3 regions of the Mesorhizobium sp. B2-3-13 genome follow, and region 2 is predicted to be linked to each of the others. Evidence: riboswitches for the same ligand, from Rfam matches in the RefSeq annotation. Region 2 holds a riboswitch; each other region holds the start of a gene.
What was found. A riboswitch is a leader RNA that binds a small molecule or an ion and turns the genes downstream of it on or off. The one in region 2 is predicted to bind cobalamin.

Region 1 (5,318 bases), on a different contig from region 2:
ACATGTCGTTGTCGTTGAGGATGACGATGAGGCGGGCATCGAGCGCGCCGGCATTGTTCATCGCCTCATAGGCCATGCCGGCCGACATTGCGCCATCGCCGATGACTGAAATGACATTGTTGCGGCCGCCTGAAAGGTCGCGGGCGGCGGCCATGCCGAGACCAGCCGATATGGACGTCGAGGAGTGGGCGGCGCCGAACGGGTCATACTCGCTCTCGGCTCGGCGGGTGAAGCCCGACAGGCCGCCTTCCTGGCGCAAGGTGCGGATGCGGTCCCGGCGTCCGGTCAGGATCTTGTGCGGATAGGCCTGATGGCCGACATCCCAGATCAGCCGGTCATCGGGTGTGTTGAAGACATAGTGCAGCGCCACCGTCAGTTCGACCACGCCAAGGCCGGCACCAAGGTGGCCGCCGGTGTGGGAGACAGCATCGACCAGTTCGGCGCGCAGCTCGGACGCCAGTTGCGGCAATTCGCTCTCGGCCAGCGTGCGCAGCTCGGCCGGGACGCGAACCTTGTCGAGAAGCGGCGTATGCGGCGTTGCGTTCACGTTGGGCCCAGACTCTCTTTTCATCGGCGGGATAGGCCGCCGGCCGGCGAAAGTAAATGCGTGTCGGTGACGCGGACGGTCAGCCCCTCACCGCTCCGCTCAGCCTTCCGGCAGCGGAATGAACTCTTTCTCATCGCCAGGAACGATATCGAAGCGGCCGGTCTTCCATTCCTGCTTGGCCTGCTCGATGCGCTCCTTCGACGAAGAGACGAAATTCCACCAGATGTAGCGCTTCGAACCGAGCGAGGCGCCGCCGAACAGCATGAAATGCGCACCGGTTTGCGACGATATGACGATCTCGTCGCCGGGCCGGAACACCAGCAGCCGTTCGGCCGGAAAGACGTCGCCCGAAATCGAGACTTCGCCCTCCAGCGTGTAGATGGCGCGCTCTTCCGCATCGGCCGGGATTTTGACGCTGGCACCGGGCCCCAGCCGCAAATCGGCGTAGAGCGTGTCGGAATCTGCCCGCACCGGGGACCGCAATCCTTGGAAGTCACCGATGACGACGCGGCCGCTGACGCCTTCGGCATCGATCTCTGGAAGCCGCAGCGCCGCTGTGTTCTCGAACACCGGTGCAACCTCTTCCTTGCCGTCCGGCAGAGCCAGCCAGGTCTGCAGGCCGGAGATCGACATCGGCGCGCCGCGCAATTCCTGCGGCGTGCGCTCGGAGTGGACGATGCCGCGGCCCGCAGTCATCAGGTTCACGTCGCCGGGCTCGATCACCATTTCGGTGCCGAGCGAATCGCGATGCCTGATCTTGCCATCGAACAGATAGGTCACGGTCGACAGGCCGATATGCGGGTGGGGACGGACATCGAGCGCCTGGCCGGTGCGCATGATCGCGGGGCCCATGCGATCGAAGAAAATGAACGGCCCTACCAGCCTTCTCTTGGCGGTCGGCAAGGCGCGGCGCACCTCGAAGCCGCCAATATCCTTGGCGTTGGGGATGACCATCAGTTCGATCTGGTCGCTGGCGAAGGCATCGCCGGCCTCAGGGTCTTTCCCCGGGAAGAAGCTCATGAACTCTCCTGGTCAGCGCTCGGTGGCCGCTTTGGACATGTCAGGCGAACCGGATCGCCGCCTTTGCTCTCAGTTTGGCTGCCACCTCTTCGCGATTGCGCGGCTGCTGGTGGGTTTCGAGGGAATCAAGCAATTCGCGTGCGGATGCCGCGATGGCTTCGACCGCATGATCGAACGCATGCTGGTTCTGTTTCGACGGTCGCGTCGTTCCACTGAGCTTGCGGACAAACTGGAGTGCCGCGCCGCGGACTTCGTCATTGGTTGCCGGCGGATCAAAATTGAACAGGGTCTTGATGTTTCTGCACATCGCTTCCGTATCTCCTCTTGTCCGTTTCAATCGGGACGAGTTGTATCCTCAATCATGATCGTGTTCAAAAATCGGTAAGCCTGCTCCGGACCTCAGTCCGCGTCGAGCGGCTCGGTTCCAACCGGCTTGCCGTCGCGCGACAGCCTGATCTTCTCGACCTTGTCCTCGGCGGCCTTCAGTAACCGGTCGCAATGCACCTTCAGCGCCTCGCCGCGTTCGTAGATCCGGATCGACTGGTCGAGCGGCACGTCGCCACGCTCCAGATCATCGACGATCTTCTCCAGCGCGTCGAGTGCCTGCTCGAAGCTCATCGCCTTGACGTCTTCGTTGATCTCACCAGTCATCATTCATCCTTTCATCAGTCGCCCGACATGGGCGCCGACCGAAAATGCCAATCCCTGCAGATCGTAGCCGCCCTCGAGCACGCTGACGAGCCGGTTGCCGCTATGGCGTGCGGCGCGCTGCATCAGTTGGCCGGTCGCCCAGTCGAAATCGTCCTCGGTAAGATTGATCTCCGCCAGCGGGTCGCGATGGTGCGCGTCGAAGCCGGCCGAAATGATGATCAGGTCGGGGGCGAAATTATCGAGTGCCGGCAGCACGCGCGACAGGAAAGCATCGCGAAACACCTCGCTGCCGGTCTGCGGCGCCAGCGGCGCGTTGACGATGTTGCCGGCGCCGGTCTCGTTCTTCGCGCCGGTGCCGGGATAGAGCGGCATCTGGTGCGTCGAGCAATAGAGCACCGAGGGATCGTCCCAGAAAATATCCTGCGTGCCGTTGCCGTGGTGCACGTCCCAATCGACGACGGCGACACGCTCCGCGCCATGCTTCTTCTGCGCATAGCGGGCAGCGATAGCCGCAGTGTTGAAGAAGCAGAAGCCCATGGCCGTGTTCTTTTCAGCATGATGGCCAGGCGGCCGGGCGGCGACGAAGACATTGTCGGCGCGGCCCGCAAAGACGTCGTCGACGGCGGCATTGGCGGCGCCGATCGCGGTGATCACCGCCTGCCAGCTCTTCGGGCTGGCGGTGGTGTCGGCGTCGATGCGGGCGAGGCCTTCAGCGGGAATGGCGGCGCGCACGCGCGCGACGAAATCGGCGGGATGCGCATAGAGGATGGTCGCCTCGTCGCCTTGCGGTGCCTCGGCGCGGTCAAGCGCGGCAAAAGCTTCGTCGTCGAGCACGCGCTCGATGGCGCGCAAGCGGTCGGGCCGCTCGGGGTGACCTGGCGGGGTGATGTGTTCGAGGAAGATCGGGTGCGTGTAGAGACGAGTGGCCATGTCCCCCTATCTAGTGCCCCGGCGCCGTGATGGCCATGCGTTGCGGCTTGATCGCTGGGGAAAATCACGGCTGCGTCCATTCATGTCGCTGCGGGCATTGGCGTCGCCGGCGCTTCGGCGTAAGGTCGCCGCCACTGCCTGGTGCCCGCCGGTCTGTTTGTTTTAGCCGCATTCTGCGACGCCAAGTGATTCCACTTGGCTGCAAATGCTCTGGCGGGAGAATCGGGAACACGGTTTGATACCGTGGCGTGCCCAACGCTGTGAGGGGGACCGCGCCGGTAAGTGCCACTGTCGATGACGGGAAGGCACCGGACGCGGGTTGATCCCGAGCCAGAAGACCGGCCTGGCAGGCATCGTCATCCGCATGGTCAGGCGGATGGCATCAGAACGACGTGCGCCCTCCTGGACGCACAAAGTACGCTCTGGGAATTTGAACTGCTGCAATCGCAAGGGGACAAGCGATGCCGGAAGCTATGACCGCTCCAACGGCCAATGGATTTGATCAGATCGCGCGCGACGCGGTTTACCGCGCCATGTTCACGCGACGCGACGTCCGCAGCCATTTTACATCGGAAGCGATCGACGACGAGGTGCTGGCGCGGCTGCTGCTTGCCGCCCATCACGCGCCATCGGTCGGCTTCATGCAGCCTTGGAATTTCATCGTCATTCGCGATGTCGCGCGACGGTCGAAGGTGCGCGACCTGTTCCTTGCCGCGCGCGAACAGGAACTGCCGGCAATCGAGGCGGACCGGCGGGCGCTCTACCGCAAGCTCAAGCTCGAAGGCATTTGCGAAAGCGCGCTCAACATCTGTATCACCTGCGACCACGAGCGCTCGAAAGGCTCGCCGCTGGGACGTTGGCACAATCCGGAAATGGATCTCTACAGTACGGTCTGCGCGGTACAGAATTTCTGGCTGGCGGCACGCGCCGAGGGCGTTGGCGTCGGCTGGGTCAGCATCATCGAGGCGCAAGCGCTGAAAAGTCTGCTGTCTATCCCCGACCACGTGACGCCGATCGCCTATCTCTGCGTCGGCCGTGTCTCGGAGTTTGCGCCGAAACCGGACCTCGAAACGCACGGCTGGGGCCGACGGCTGCCGCTGCCCGAACTGATCATGAGCGAGACTTTTTGCGGCCAGGGTGAAGCCTCGCTCAAATCTACGGTGGCCCGCCTCAACACCGTCGCCGCTGCGCCGGCAAACCCCGCCGATCAGCGCGTCGCGCCGGCCGTGCCCCAGCGCGAACCGTCGAAGGTGGAGAGTGCCTTGCGCTTGAGTTCCCGGAACTTCGACGAGGCATCGGCCAGCCGTGCGTCCCAGGCGGCATCGGGCACCTGGCCCTCGATGGTCTTGAAATAGACCTGCATCAGGCACGCGATGGCGAAAGGTTCGATGAACGCCGCCTTGAAGGCCCAGGCAAAGACAATGGCCAGAACGAAGGCCCAGCCGGCGAGCTGTCCGGGCATGACGTAAAGAATGGCGGCCGCCGGAGCCAGCATCAGCAGGAAGATGACGAAGGAGACCCCCCACATGATCAACGCCAGCCAGACTGCGTTCTTGACCATGATCTTGCCGTTCTGGGCGTAGAGCACGACGCCTTGCCGTGCGGTCTCGAAGGGTGAGGACGAATTGATGCGGATGTTGTAGCCGAGAATGATCTCGTCGACATAGGTCAGCGACAGGCGGATCACCGTGTTGAGGAACGAGACCAGGCCGCTCAGGCCCGGAATGGGCAGGAAAGCCGCAATGCCGCCCAACAGGCCGGTGATGGCGCGGATGGCGCCCTTGACCAGCTGGTCGACGACGAAAAGGATGTTCGCTTCGGCAAAACGCTCGGTCACAACCTCTTTCGCGTAGGCGATCTGGTTCTGGCCGTCGGGTACGTCATGGCCGTCGATCAGATGCACCATGACAGCGATATGGCCTGCCTTGACGACGTAGAGGATGTATTCGCGGATCCAGTAGACGGCGATCGAGACGAGGCCGAAGCCAACAATCCCGCCCCACATGGCAAAGGACAGCGGCCCATCGGGATCGGTGGAGATATGGCCGACGCCATAGCCGACGGAGGCGCCCGTGCCGGTGGCCATGATATAGGCCAGCGTGATGCCGAAATAGACGATCATGCGAAAGACGATGAAAGGCCAGGTCCGCATCATGATGGACACCGACCT
Region 2 (5,318 bases):
TCATCGGGGCGCAATAGTCGAGCCGGTCGAGATAAGGCACCGCCTGCAGATAGGTCTTGGCCTCGATCAGCTTTTCCGTACCACGATGCAGCAGGCCGATATGCGGATCGACGCGATCGACGACTTCGCCGTCGAGTTCGAGGACCAACCTCAAAACACCATGCGCCGCAGGGTGTTGAGGGCCGAAATTGATGTTGAAATTGCGGACGGAGGTTTCGGCCATTTACTGCTTTGCCTTCTCATCCCCGGGCAGCACATAGTCGGTGCCTTCCCAAGGGGAAAGAAAATCGAAATTGCGGAATTCCTGCTTCAGTTCCACAGGCTCATAGATCACGCGCTTGGCCTCGTCGTCGTAGCGCACTTCGACGAAACCGGTCAGCGGGAAATCCTTGCGCAGCGGATGGCCTTCGAACCCGTAATCGGTCAGCAGGCGGCGCAGGTCCGGGTGGCCCGAGAACAGCACGCCATAGAGATCGTAGGTCTCGCGCTCGAACCAGTCGGCGCCTGGATAAACGCCGGTGATCGACGGCACCATCGTCTCTTCGTCGGCCTGCACCTTGACCCGGATGCGGACATTCTGTTTCGGCGACAGCAGATGGTAGACGACGTCGAAGCGCTTGGCCCGCGACGGATAGTCGGCGCCGCAGACATCGATGATCGAGATGAATTGGCAGCGCGCATCGTCGCGCAGGAAGGTCATCACTTCGACCAGGTCGCGCGGCTCGACATTGATGGAGAGCTCGCCATAGGCGAGCACCGCGTCATTGACGCGGCCGATCAGCTTTTCGCCGAGATAGGTCGACAGTTCGGTAAGGGATGCGGCCATGGATTTACCGTTCGATCGTGCCGGTGCGGCGGATTTTCTTCTGCAGCAGAAGAATGCCGTAGAGCAGGGCTTCGGCGCTCGGCGGGCAGCCGGGCACATAGATGTCGACCGGCACGACCCGGTCGCAGCCGCGCACCACCGAATAGGAATAGTGGTAGTAGCCGCCGCCATTGGCGCAGGAGCCCATCGAGATGACGTAGCGCGGCTCCGGCATCTGGTCGTAGACCTTGCGCAACGCCGGCGCCATCTTGTTGGTCAGCGTGCCAGCCACGATCATGATGTCGGACTGGCGCGGAGACGCGCGCGGCGCGACACCGAAGCGCTCCGAATCGTAGCGCGGCATCGAGGTGTGGATCATTTCGACCGCGCAGCACGCCAGACCGAAGGTCATGAACATCAGCGAACCGCTGCGCGCCCAGGTGATCAGCGCCTCGGTCGAGGTGACCAGAAAACCCTTGTCGGCAAGCTCGTTGTTGATTTCGAGGAAGAAGGGATCGTCCTCCCCCACCGGCTTGCCGGTGTTGGGATCAATGATACCCTTGGGCTTCGGCGCGACGAGGGTGCCTGAACTGTCGTTCAATCCCATTCCAGCGCTCCTTTTTTCCATTCATAGGCAAAGCCGATGGTCAGCACTGCCAAAAACACCATCATTGACCAGAAACCGAGCATGCCAATCTTCGAGAAGGACACCGCCCAGGGGAAGAGGAAGGCTACTTCCAGGTCGAAGATGATGAACAGGATCGACACCAGGTAGAAGCGGATGTCGAATTTCATGCGGGCGTCGTCGAACGAGTTGAATCCGCATTCATAGGCGGACAGCTTCTCGGGATCCGGGTTGCGGTAGGCTACCAGGAAGGGCGCAGCCAGCAGCGCCAGACCGACCACCAGCGCCACGCCGATAAACAGGACGATGGGCAGGTACGAACTGAGGAGTGCGTTCATGCAGCGGCTTTCCGTTGGCGCCAATCCACGTTGATTACAGCACCGGACCTTAATGCGGAAGCGTGACAGTTTAACCGCTGAACCGTTTTAAGGAGCCTATGCTGCAACGCGGCGAGGGTTAGCGCAGCACTTCCAGTGAAGCAAGTCAAACCTTGTTCAAAACACCGAGCTGGACGGCAATCCGGGAGAAACTGGTCCCATACGCTCCTGTTTGATTTCCTTCGCCATTTACTCCACTTTTCTCTCCTGACAGGGTTGCCGCCAAAACCCTGCTAGCATTGGCTGGAATCACGCCTCGCAACGACGCCAGACAGGTCCATCAGGGACGCATCCGCATGAAGGAAAAGATCTCGCTTGCCGCCGCCCGGCGCATCGCGCTCGCCGCTCAAGGGTTTCTCGATCCCCGCCCCGCCGGTACGCCCGACCGCCGCCACTTCGCCCGCGTTCTGTCCCGCACCGGCCTGCTGCAGATCGATTCCGTCAGTGCGGTGGTTCGCGCCCACTACATGCCGCTCTATTCGCGTCTTGGCCCCTATCCCCTCGCTTTGCTCGACAACGCCGCCGTGACCCGCAAGCGCACGGTCTTCGAATACTGGGCGCATGAGGCCTCGTTCCTGCCGGTCGAGACCTACCCGCTGATGCGCTGGCGCATGCAGCGCGCCGAGCAAGGCGATGAAATGTATCTGGGGCTGGCCAAATGGGGCCGCGAGCACGCCGCCTACATAGAAGAGATCTACCGCGAGGTCGTCCAGCGCGGCCCGGTCGCCGCTTCCGCGCTGGAGGGCCAGAAAGGCTCCGGCGGCTGGTGGGGCTGGAGCCACGCCAAGCATGCCTTCGAATGGCTGTTCTGGGCCGGGCGCATCACCACGGCGCACCGGCGCGGCTTCGAGCGCTTCTACGACCTGCCAGAGCGCGTGCTGCCGCAGGCGATTCTCGACCTGCCAGTACCGGGCGCCGAGGATGCACATCGTGAATTGCTGCGCATCTCCGCCCGCGCCCACGGCATCGCGACATCGGGCGACCTGCGCGACTATTTTCGACTCTCCCCCGCCGACATGAAAGGCCGGCTGGAGGAATTGGTCGAACTCGGCGAGTTGCTGCCGGTCCGCGTCGAGGGCTGGGACAAGCCGGCTTACCTCTATAGGGACGCGCGATTGCCACGCAAGATCGAGGCCCGCGCCCTGCTGGCGCCGTTCGACCCCGTTGTCTTCGAGCGCTCGCGCTCAGAGCGGCTGTTCAGTTTTCACTACCGGATCGAGATATACACGCCGGCCGACAAGCGCCAATACGGCTATTATGTCCTGCCCTTCCTGCTCGGCGACAGGATCGTGGCGCGCGTCGACCTCAAGGCAGACCGGCCGGCAAGTGTCCTGCGTGCCCATGCTGCTTACGCCGAGCCCGGCGCACCGCCCGATACCGCCGCTCAGCTCTTCGAGGAATTGAAGCAGATGCAGGGCTGGCTTGGCCTCGAACGCATCGAAGTGACGCCTGCCGGCGACCTGGGCCCGGCGCTGTCCGACATCGCGGTGTCGTAAGCTCGCGTTGACACCGCTGCCCGCAAGAGCCTAAATCGGATCCAGACGGTCTCCTCTCGGCAAAGGGAGGAGCCAAGAGGGAATGCGGTGCGGGATTGAAAATCCCAAATCCGCGGCTGTCCCCGCAACTGTGAGCGAAGAGCCAAGGCCGAAAGCCACTGGGATTGTCCCGGGAAGGCGGCTACCCAAGGCGATGACCCGCGAGCCAGGAGACCTGCCGTCTGGAATGCAAGTATCCGATCGCCCGGCGGGTTTTCCGGGCAAGGAGCCTGATTTGGATCGCGACAGCAGTTTTTCGGCTGAAACAATGGACATTTCGTCCGGCGAGGATGATTCCCTGGCCGGCATCACTGTCATCGTCTGCGCCTCCTGTCGCGACGAGAGCGGCTCCGACGCCCGTCCCCGGGCCGGCGAACTTTTGGCCGAAGATACGCGCCAAGCCGCCTCGGGCGACAATATCCGCATCCGCACCGTCGAATGCCTCGGCAATTGCAAACGTCGACTGAGCGCCGCGATCCTGCGTGACGGCTGCTGGAGCTATGTATTCGGCGATCTGACCACGACCAGCGGCGCCGATCTCGTCACTGGCGCGAAACTCTTCGCCACCTCCAGCGACGGCCTCATTCCCTGGCGGGGCCGGCCCGATAGCCTCAAGCGCGGCCTCGTGGCCCGCATCCCTCCCCTCGACATGCTGAAAGACTTGATATGACCGCATCCGTTTCCCGCGTTCCCTGCACCGTCGTCACCGGCTTCCTCGGCGCCGGCAAGACGACCCTGGTCCGCCATCTCCTGGAAAACGCCGGCGGCAAGCGCATCGCGATCATTGTCAACGAATTCGGTGACATCGGCATCGACGGCGAAATCCTGAAAGGCTGTGGCATCGACACCTGCCCAGAGGAAAACATCGTCGAGTTGGCCAATGGCTGCATCTGCTGCACCGTCGCCGACGATTTCGTGCCGGCGCTCGACCAGATCCTGTCGCTGACGCCGAAGGTCGACCATATCCTGATCGAAACCTCGGGCCTCGCTTTGCCCAAGCCGCTGGTCCAGGCTTTCCAGTGGCCGACAGTGAAGAGCCGGGTGACCGTCGACGGCGTCATCGCCGTGGTCGACGGTCCCGCACTTGCCGAAGGCCGCGTCGCCAACGACATGGACGCCCTGCAGGCGCAGCGCGCCGGGGATGAAAGCCTCGACCATGATGATCCTGTCGAGGAGGTGTTCGAGGATCAGATCGCCTGCGCCGACCTGATCATCCTGTCGAAGAGCGACCTGATGGACGCCGAGGGCTCAGCCCGCGCCCATGCCATCATTGGCGAACACTCCGCCCGCGCAGTGAAGATCGTGCCGACGTCTTATGGCAAGGTCGATCCCTCCGTACTGCTCGGGCTCGGTCTCGCCGTCGAGGACGACATCGAGAACCGAAAATCCCATCATGACGGCGCGTTCGACCACGAGCATGACGACTTCGACACGTTCATCGTCGACATCCCCTCGATCGCCAATCCCGACGAACTGGCAAAACGCGTCGCCGCCGCCGCCGAACAGGAAAACGTGCTGCGGGTGAAAGGCTTCGTCGAGGTCGGTGGCAAGCCGATGCGGCTCCTGCTGCAGGCCGTCGGCCCGCGCGTCAATCATTACTACGACCGGGCCTGGACCGCCGGGGACGACCGCCGCTCGCGCCTCGTCGTCATCGGCCTCAAGGGGCTGAACCGTCCGGCGATCGAACGTATCCTCGCCGGCTGATTTCAGGCACGGGCCGCGATGCACATCCTCACCACGACCTCCGCCTCGCTCGACGACCTCGCCGAGCCTGTCGATCTCCGGCAGGCGCCGGCGGATATCGTGGCCTTGTCCTTCACCGACAGCGATCTCGCCGGACTGGCGGCGGCATGGAAGGCCGACGCCGATCGCCTGCCGTCGATGCGGCTCGCCGCACTGCGCGACCTGCGCCATCCCATGTCCGTCGATCTCTGGATCGACAGCGTCGCCCGCCATGCCAAGGTCATCATGGTGCG
Region 3 (5,318 bases), on a different contig from region 2:
AAGATCGGTGGGGAAAGCAAGGCCGAGATTGACAAGCGGGTACGACAGGCGGCCGAGATCCTGCAGTTGACCAAATATCTCGATCGCCTGCCCAAGGCGATGTCGGGCGGCCAGCGCCAGCGTGTCGCCATCGGCCGAGCCATCGTGCGCAATCCGAAAGTGTTCCTGTTCGACGAACCGCTGTCGAACCTTGACGCGGCGCTGCGCGTCGCCACGCGCATCGAGATCGCCAAGCTCAAGGAATCGATGCCCAACACGACTATGATCTATGTCACGCACGACCAGGTCGAGGCGATGACGCTGGCCGACCGCATCGTCGTGCTGAAGGATGGCCACATCGAGCAGGTCGGCACGCCGATGGAGCTCTACAAGAACCCCGGCAACCTCTTCGTCGCCCAGTTCATCGGCTCACCGGCCATGAATATCCTGCCGGCGACGGTCGACAAGACGGGCAATCCGACCATCGTCAGTCATGTCGGCGGCCGCAAGGCGACGGTACCGATCGCGACGCCTGCTTCGGCAAAGGGAGCGGCGGTCAGCTTCGGCGTGCGGCCGGAAGATCTCGCGATCGCCAGTGGTAGCGATTATCTGTTCGAGGGGACGGTCGATTATCTCGAGCAGCTCGGTGAGGTTCAGCTGGTCTATATCGACATCGGCCGTGCCGACCTGCCGCTGGTGACCAAGTTGCCGGGCAATGTCGAGGTCAAGCGCGGCTCGACGCTGCGGCTGACCGCCAATGCCGGAGATCTTCATATCTTCGATGCGGATGGACGGTCGTTCGCCCTGCAGGAAGCGGAAGCAAAAGCCGCCTGAGACCACAAGCTGTCTCGACAACGCAAAAAGAGAGCGGCGGGCAAGCCCGCCGCTCTCTTTGTATATTACCACGGCGGGTTAGTTGTTGCCGAAGAGGTTGCGGTCTGCGCCCTGAGGGGCGGACTTCTGTACGTCGCCCGACGAATTGAGCAGCTTGTAGACGGGCGATTCGCTCTTGCGGATCGAGCCCGTATGCGAGGTGTCGACGTTGACGGTCGCCAGCTTGTTGATGTCGGTGCCGCCAACGTTGTCGTTGCCGGCATAGGCGCTGCCAGCGGCAATCAGAAGAGCGGCGGCGGTAAGAACAATCTTTTTCATTTTGGTACTCCGATTTTTTCGAATTCAAGGGGCGGGCTGAGCGCGCTGTCCTTGCTTGAAGAGATGTTAGTTGTTGCCGAACAGGTTGCGATCGGCGCCGTGCTGGACGGGCTCCTGGCTGGCAGGAGCCGACTTATCGACCGACGCGGTGTACGAGTTGTCCACCGCGGCGGCAGGCTGGTTGGCGCCGTTGGAGCCATAGTTGTCGCTGGCAAAAGCGCTGCCGGAAATGGCCAGAACGGCGGCGGCGGCAATAAGGATCTTGCTCATTTTAGACACTCCTGAATTTCTTGAATTCTACCGGATCGGCGGGCAAGCCCGCCGTCCGTGGGGACAGGCCGTTAGCGGCCGAAGAGGTTGCGATCGCTGCCCTGAGCAGGCGTTTGAGCACCCGGCTCCGACGTCTTGGTGGAGGTGGAAGCGGTGTACGAGCTGTCCACCGCGGCAGCAGGCTGGTTGGCGCCGTTCGAACCGTAGTTGTCGCTACCAGCGAAGGCGCTGCCGGAAACAGCCAGAAGGGCGGCGGCAGTGAGAATGATCTTTTTCATTTTTTGGCACTCCAGTATTTTTCCGTCCATCTAGCGGCGTGTCTTGGGATTAAATCGCGTCGTTCGGACAGCCCCGATGTGGGAGAGCACCCTTGCCGTTTCCAATCACGAAGTTGTTCAGCGTGGACCATGACTCCACTACTTGAAATTGTACCAGCGCCTTCCGCATCTCTTATTTTCTCTTGTGATATCAGCTAGTTACCTTAAAACAGCATCCTGATCACCAACTGTGTCGGAGGCTCGGCGTTCACAGCGTCTTGCACGCACCGTCAACAGAAACGAACCGTTCGGTTCGATTTTAGACTGCTCTAATAGTCACTTTTTGAAACTGTTAACCTATTTGCTGCCGGCAAAGGGGTCGAAGACGGTGCCGGCGCGGCTTGGCGACAGAAGGCGATTCCAACGGCTACAAGCCTGTCATGACGATCCAGCATGCGTGTCGCGCCGCATGGATGCGATGTCGCTTTCGTGCCGATGTCGCAAAGCCTGTCGTGATTAGATCAGGCATCTCAGGTGCCGCTGCGTGACGACGGAGCGGAGAATTGGGAAGCCGGTCAGATTCCGGCGCTGCCCCCGCAACGGTGGTGGAGTTCAAGTCGCAACGGGAGACCACTGGGCTAAAGCCTGGGAAGGTGTCGCGATGGTCCGCAAGGACAACTCCAGAGCCCGGAAACCAGCCCGAGATCGCTAGAACTCGACTGATCGCGGTGGGCGGTCAAGAGGCGGATGGTGTTTGTCCGGCTTTTCGCCGATCTGCGCCCAGTCCTTCCTCAATCACCACCAGTTCAGTCCTTGAAACTGAGGACAGGACATGGACGCGCGCAACGACATGCTGAGGCTCTTGAACAGCCGCAGACAAGGCTTTTCGCTGGAACAGCCCTTTTACACCGACCCGGACTACTTCAAGCTGGACATGGCGTTGATCTGGTATCGCGACTGGCTGTTCATCGGCCATGATTGCGAATTGCCCAAGCCGGGCAGCTTCATCACCGTGCAGATCGGGGATTATCCGGTCGTGCTGGTGCGCGATCAGCAGGGCAAGATCAACGCCTTCCACAATTCCTGCCGCCATCGCGGCAGCCGCGTCTGCAATTCCGACAAGGGCACGGCCGCCAAGCTGGTCTGTCCCTATCATCAATGGACCTACGAGCTCGACGGCCGGCTGCTGTTCGCCCGCCAGATGGCCGATGGGTTCGACAAGAGCCAGTTCGGGCTGAAGCCGGTCGCCTGCGAAAGCGTCGCCGGCTATGTCTTCATCTGCCTGGCCAAGGAGCCAGCCGACTTCGCGCCGATGCGGGCGATGATCGAGCCCTACCTTTTGCCGCACCGGCTGCGTGAGGCAAAAGTCGCCTTCGAGAGCACCATCATCGAGAAGGGCAACTGGAAGCTGGTCTGGGAAAACAACCGCGAATGCTATCATTGCGCCGGCAATCATCCCGAACTCTGCAAGACCTTCCCGGAAGCACCGACGGTAACCGGCGTGCAAGGCGCCGACAGCGATCCGGAGATGCTGGCGCACTGGGCGAAATGCGAAGCGGCCGGCCTGCCGAGCAAGTTCCGCATCGATCCGGCCGGCCAGTATCGCGCGACCCGCGCACCGCTGCTGCGCGATGCCGTCAGCTATACGATGACGGGAAAGCGCGCGGTCGAGAGGAACCTTTCCGACAGCGTTTCAACCAACCGCATCGGTTCGTTGCTGCTTTACCACTATCCGACGACCTGGAACCACATCCTGGGCGACCACGCCGTCACCTTCCGGGTGCTGCCGATCAGCGCCACGGAAACGGCGGTGACGACCAAATGGCTGGTGCATAAGGATGCGGTCGAGGGCGTCGATTACGATCTCGCAGAACTCACCCATGTCTGGACCGAGACCAACGACCAGGATCGCCGCATCGTCGAGGAAAACGCCTTCGGCATCCTGTCGCCGGCCTACGAGCCAGGCCCCTATTCGGAGCTCCATGAGGGCGGCGTGACCCAGTTCGTCGAGTGGTACGCGTCCTTCATCGGGCCACGGCTTGCCGAAGGCGGCCGGCCGGCCCTGCGCAGCGTTGCCTAGGCATATCGCTAAAGACGGCGGTTTTGGGCATGCGCAGAACAAAAGGGACAAGAGGATGAATGCGATGACGGACCTCGGCCTCTATCGCCATCTCGACCAGATGGCGCCCTGGAACGACAGGCTGCAGGTGCTGGAAGTGACCGGCGTCACCGACGAGGCGCCCGACGTGAAGACCTTCACCTTCCGCTCCGACAACCAGACCTGGTTCCGCTACAAGCCGGGCCAGTTCGTGACGCTGGAATTGCCGACACCGGACGGGCCGCTGATGCGCACCTATACGCTGTCATCGTCACCGTCGCGGCCATTCTCGATCGCGGTGACGGTGAAGGCGCAGGTGGGCAGCATCGGCACACGCTGGATGTTCGATCACCTGGCGCCCGGCTCGCACGTCAAGGCCTATGGACCGGGCGGCGACTTTTCACTGCACAGCCATCCGGCGGCGAAATATCTGTTCATCTCGGCCGGTTCCGGCGTGACGCCGATGATGTCGATGCTGCGCTGGCTGAACGACTGCGCACCATGGACCGATGTCGGCTTCGTCAACTGCGCGCGGCGCCCGGAAGAGATCATCTTCCGCAAGGAGCTGGAGCTGCTCGGCGGCCACATGCCGGGCCTGTCGCTCGGCTTCATGATCGAGGAACGGTCGAGCCGCGAGGGCTGGTATGGCCATATGGGCCGCATCGACGCTATCCGGCTGCCACTGCTGGCGCCCGATTTCCGCGAACGCGAAATCTTCTGCTGCGGCCCCGATCCCTTCATGCGCGCCGTGCGCGGCATGCTCGAAGCCGCCGGCTTCGACATGGCAAAGTACCATCAGGAGAGCTTTGCCGCGCCGACCGTTGAGGAAATCCCGGCGCCATTCGCGGCGCCGGCGCAGGACGGTGTGGCTGTCCCCGTCGAAGCCGCAACGCCGATCCGCTTCGCGCTTTCGGACGTCGACGCCGACTGTGTCGCCGGCCAGACCGTGCTGCAGACGGCGCGTGCTTCGGGCGTGCGGATACCGGCGGCCTGCGAATTCGGCCTGTGCGGAACTTGCAAGGTGAAGAAAGTCTCCGGCAGCGTCGAGATGAGCCACAATGGCGGCATCCTCGATCACGAGATCGATGATGGCTTCATCCTGGCCTGCTGTTCAAAGCCACTGTCGGCACTGGAAATCGAGGCTTGATCCGCCCTATGACGGTTCGCAGCAAAGCGACGAGGACGACCAGGCGATCTGGCGGCGAGCGGCGGCCCAATTCAGCGGCGTCGGCGTGCTGGTGCCGTCGCCTGCGGACCGCATCGCGATCGCCATCGCGCATGCCGGGCTCGACGCTCACACGCACAGCGATTGGCTGGTCAATTGCGCTGTAGCCATTCGCGCCGGCGATGTCGACTGGGACGTGTTCCTCGACGTTGTCGCCAGGCGTGGCCTTGCCGTGGCCGCGGCGGCGGCGCTCTCCTACCTCGCGCTCGATATTGGCGCGGCGGTGCCGAACAGGGTGCTGGCGCGCGTGCTTGACATGGCCGACCTCACCGGCCTTTCGCGCTGGTCGGCGGTGCTGCAGGCCAAGCCGCGAACCGATTTCGGCAGGCTGGCCTGG

Region 1: it holds a riboswitch for cobalamin, as region 2 does, so the genes downstream of both, bluB (5,6-dimethylbenzimidazole synthase) here and FJ941_RS01390 (DUF1636 family protein) in region 2, are expected to answer to the same signal.
Region 3: it holds a riboswitch for cobalamin, as region 2 does, so the genes downstream of both, FJ941_RS15450 (aromatic ring-hydroxylating dioxygenase subunit alpha) here and FJ941_RS01390 (DUF1636 family protein) in region 2, are expected to answer to the same signal.

Annotation. Positions count from the first base shown of each region.
Region 1 is NZ_VFVQ01000015.1:49,607-54,924, forward strand. It holds gene dxs (1-deoxy-D-xylulose-5-phosphate synthase) at 1-571, opposite strand, end outside; gene FJ941_RS18650 (pirin family protein) at 647-1,567, opposite strand; gene FJ941_RS18655 (DUF2277 domain-containing protein) at 1,608-1,874, opposite strand; gene FJ941_RS18660 (exodeoxyribonuclease VII small subunit) at 1,967-2,218, opposite strand; gene FJ941_RS18665 (histone deacetylase family protein) at 2,222-3,148, opposite strand; cobalamin riboswitch at 3,328-3,510, shown strand; partial or broken gene bluB (5,6-dimethylbenzimidazole synthase) at 3,682-4,191, shown strand; gene FJ941_RS18675 (hypothetical protein) at 4,356-5,318, opposite strand, start outside.
Region 2 is NZ_VFVQ01000001.1:296,861-302,178, reverse strand. It holds gene FJ941_RS01415 (NADH-quinone oxidoreductase subunit D) at 1-223, opposite strand, end outside; gene FJ941_RS01410 (NADH-quinone oxidoreductase subunit C) at 224-826, opposite strand; gene FJ941_RS01405 (NADH-quinone oxidoreductase subunit B) at 831-1,412, opposite strand; gene FJ941_RS01400 (NADH-quinone oxidoreductase subunit A) at 1,403-1,768, opposite strand; gene FJ941_RS01395 (winged helix-turn-helix domain-containing protein) at 2,104-3,303, shown strand; cobalamin riboswitch at 3,333-3,540, shown strand; gene FJ941_RS01390 (DUF1636 family protein) at 3,578-4,012, shown strand; gene cobW (cobalamin biosynthesis protein CobW) at 4,009-5,046, shown strand; gene cobN (cobaltochelatase subunit CobN) at 5,065-5,318, shown strand, end outside.
Region 3 is NZ_VFVQ01000011.1:152,609-157,926, forward strand. It holds gene ugpC (sn-glycerol-3-phosphate ABC transporter ATP-binding protein UgpC) at 1-813, shown strand, start outside; gene FJ941_RS15435 (DUF680 domain-containing protein) at 892-1,131, opposite strand; gene FJ941_RS15440 (DUF680 domain-containing protein) at 1,198-1,401, opposite strand; gene FJ941_RS15445 (DUF680 domain-containing protein) at 1,473-1,679, opposite strand; cobalamin riboswitch at 2,174-2,376, shown strand; gene FJ941_RS15450 (aromatic ring-hydroxylating dioxygenase subunit alpha) at 2,491-3,738, shown strand; gene FJ941_RS15455 (hybrid-cluster NAD(P)-dependent oxidoreductase) at 3,803-4,903, shown strand; gene FJ941_RS15460 (hypothetical protein) at 4,845-5,318, shown strand, end outside.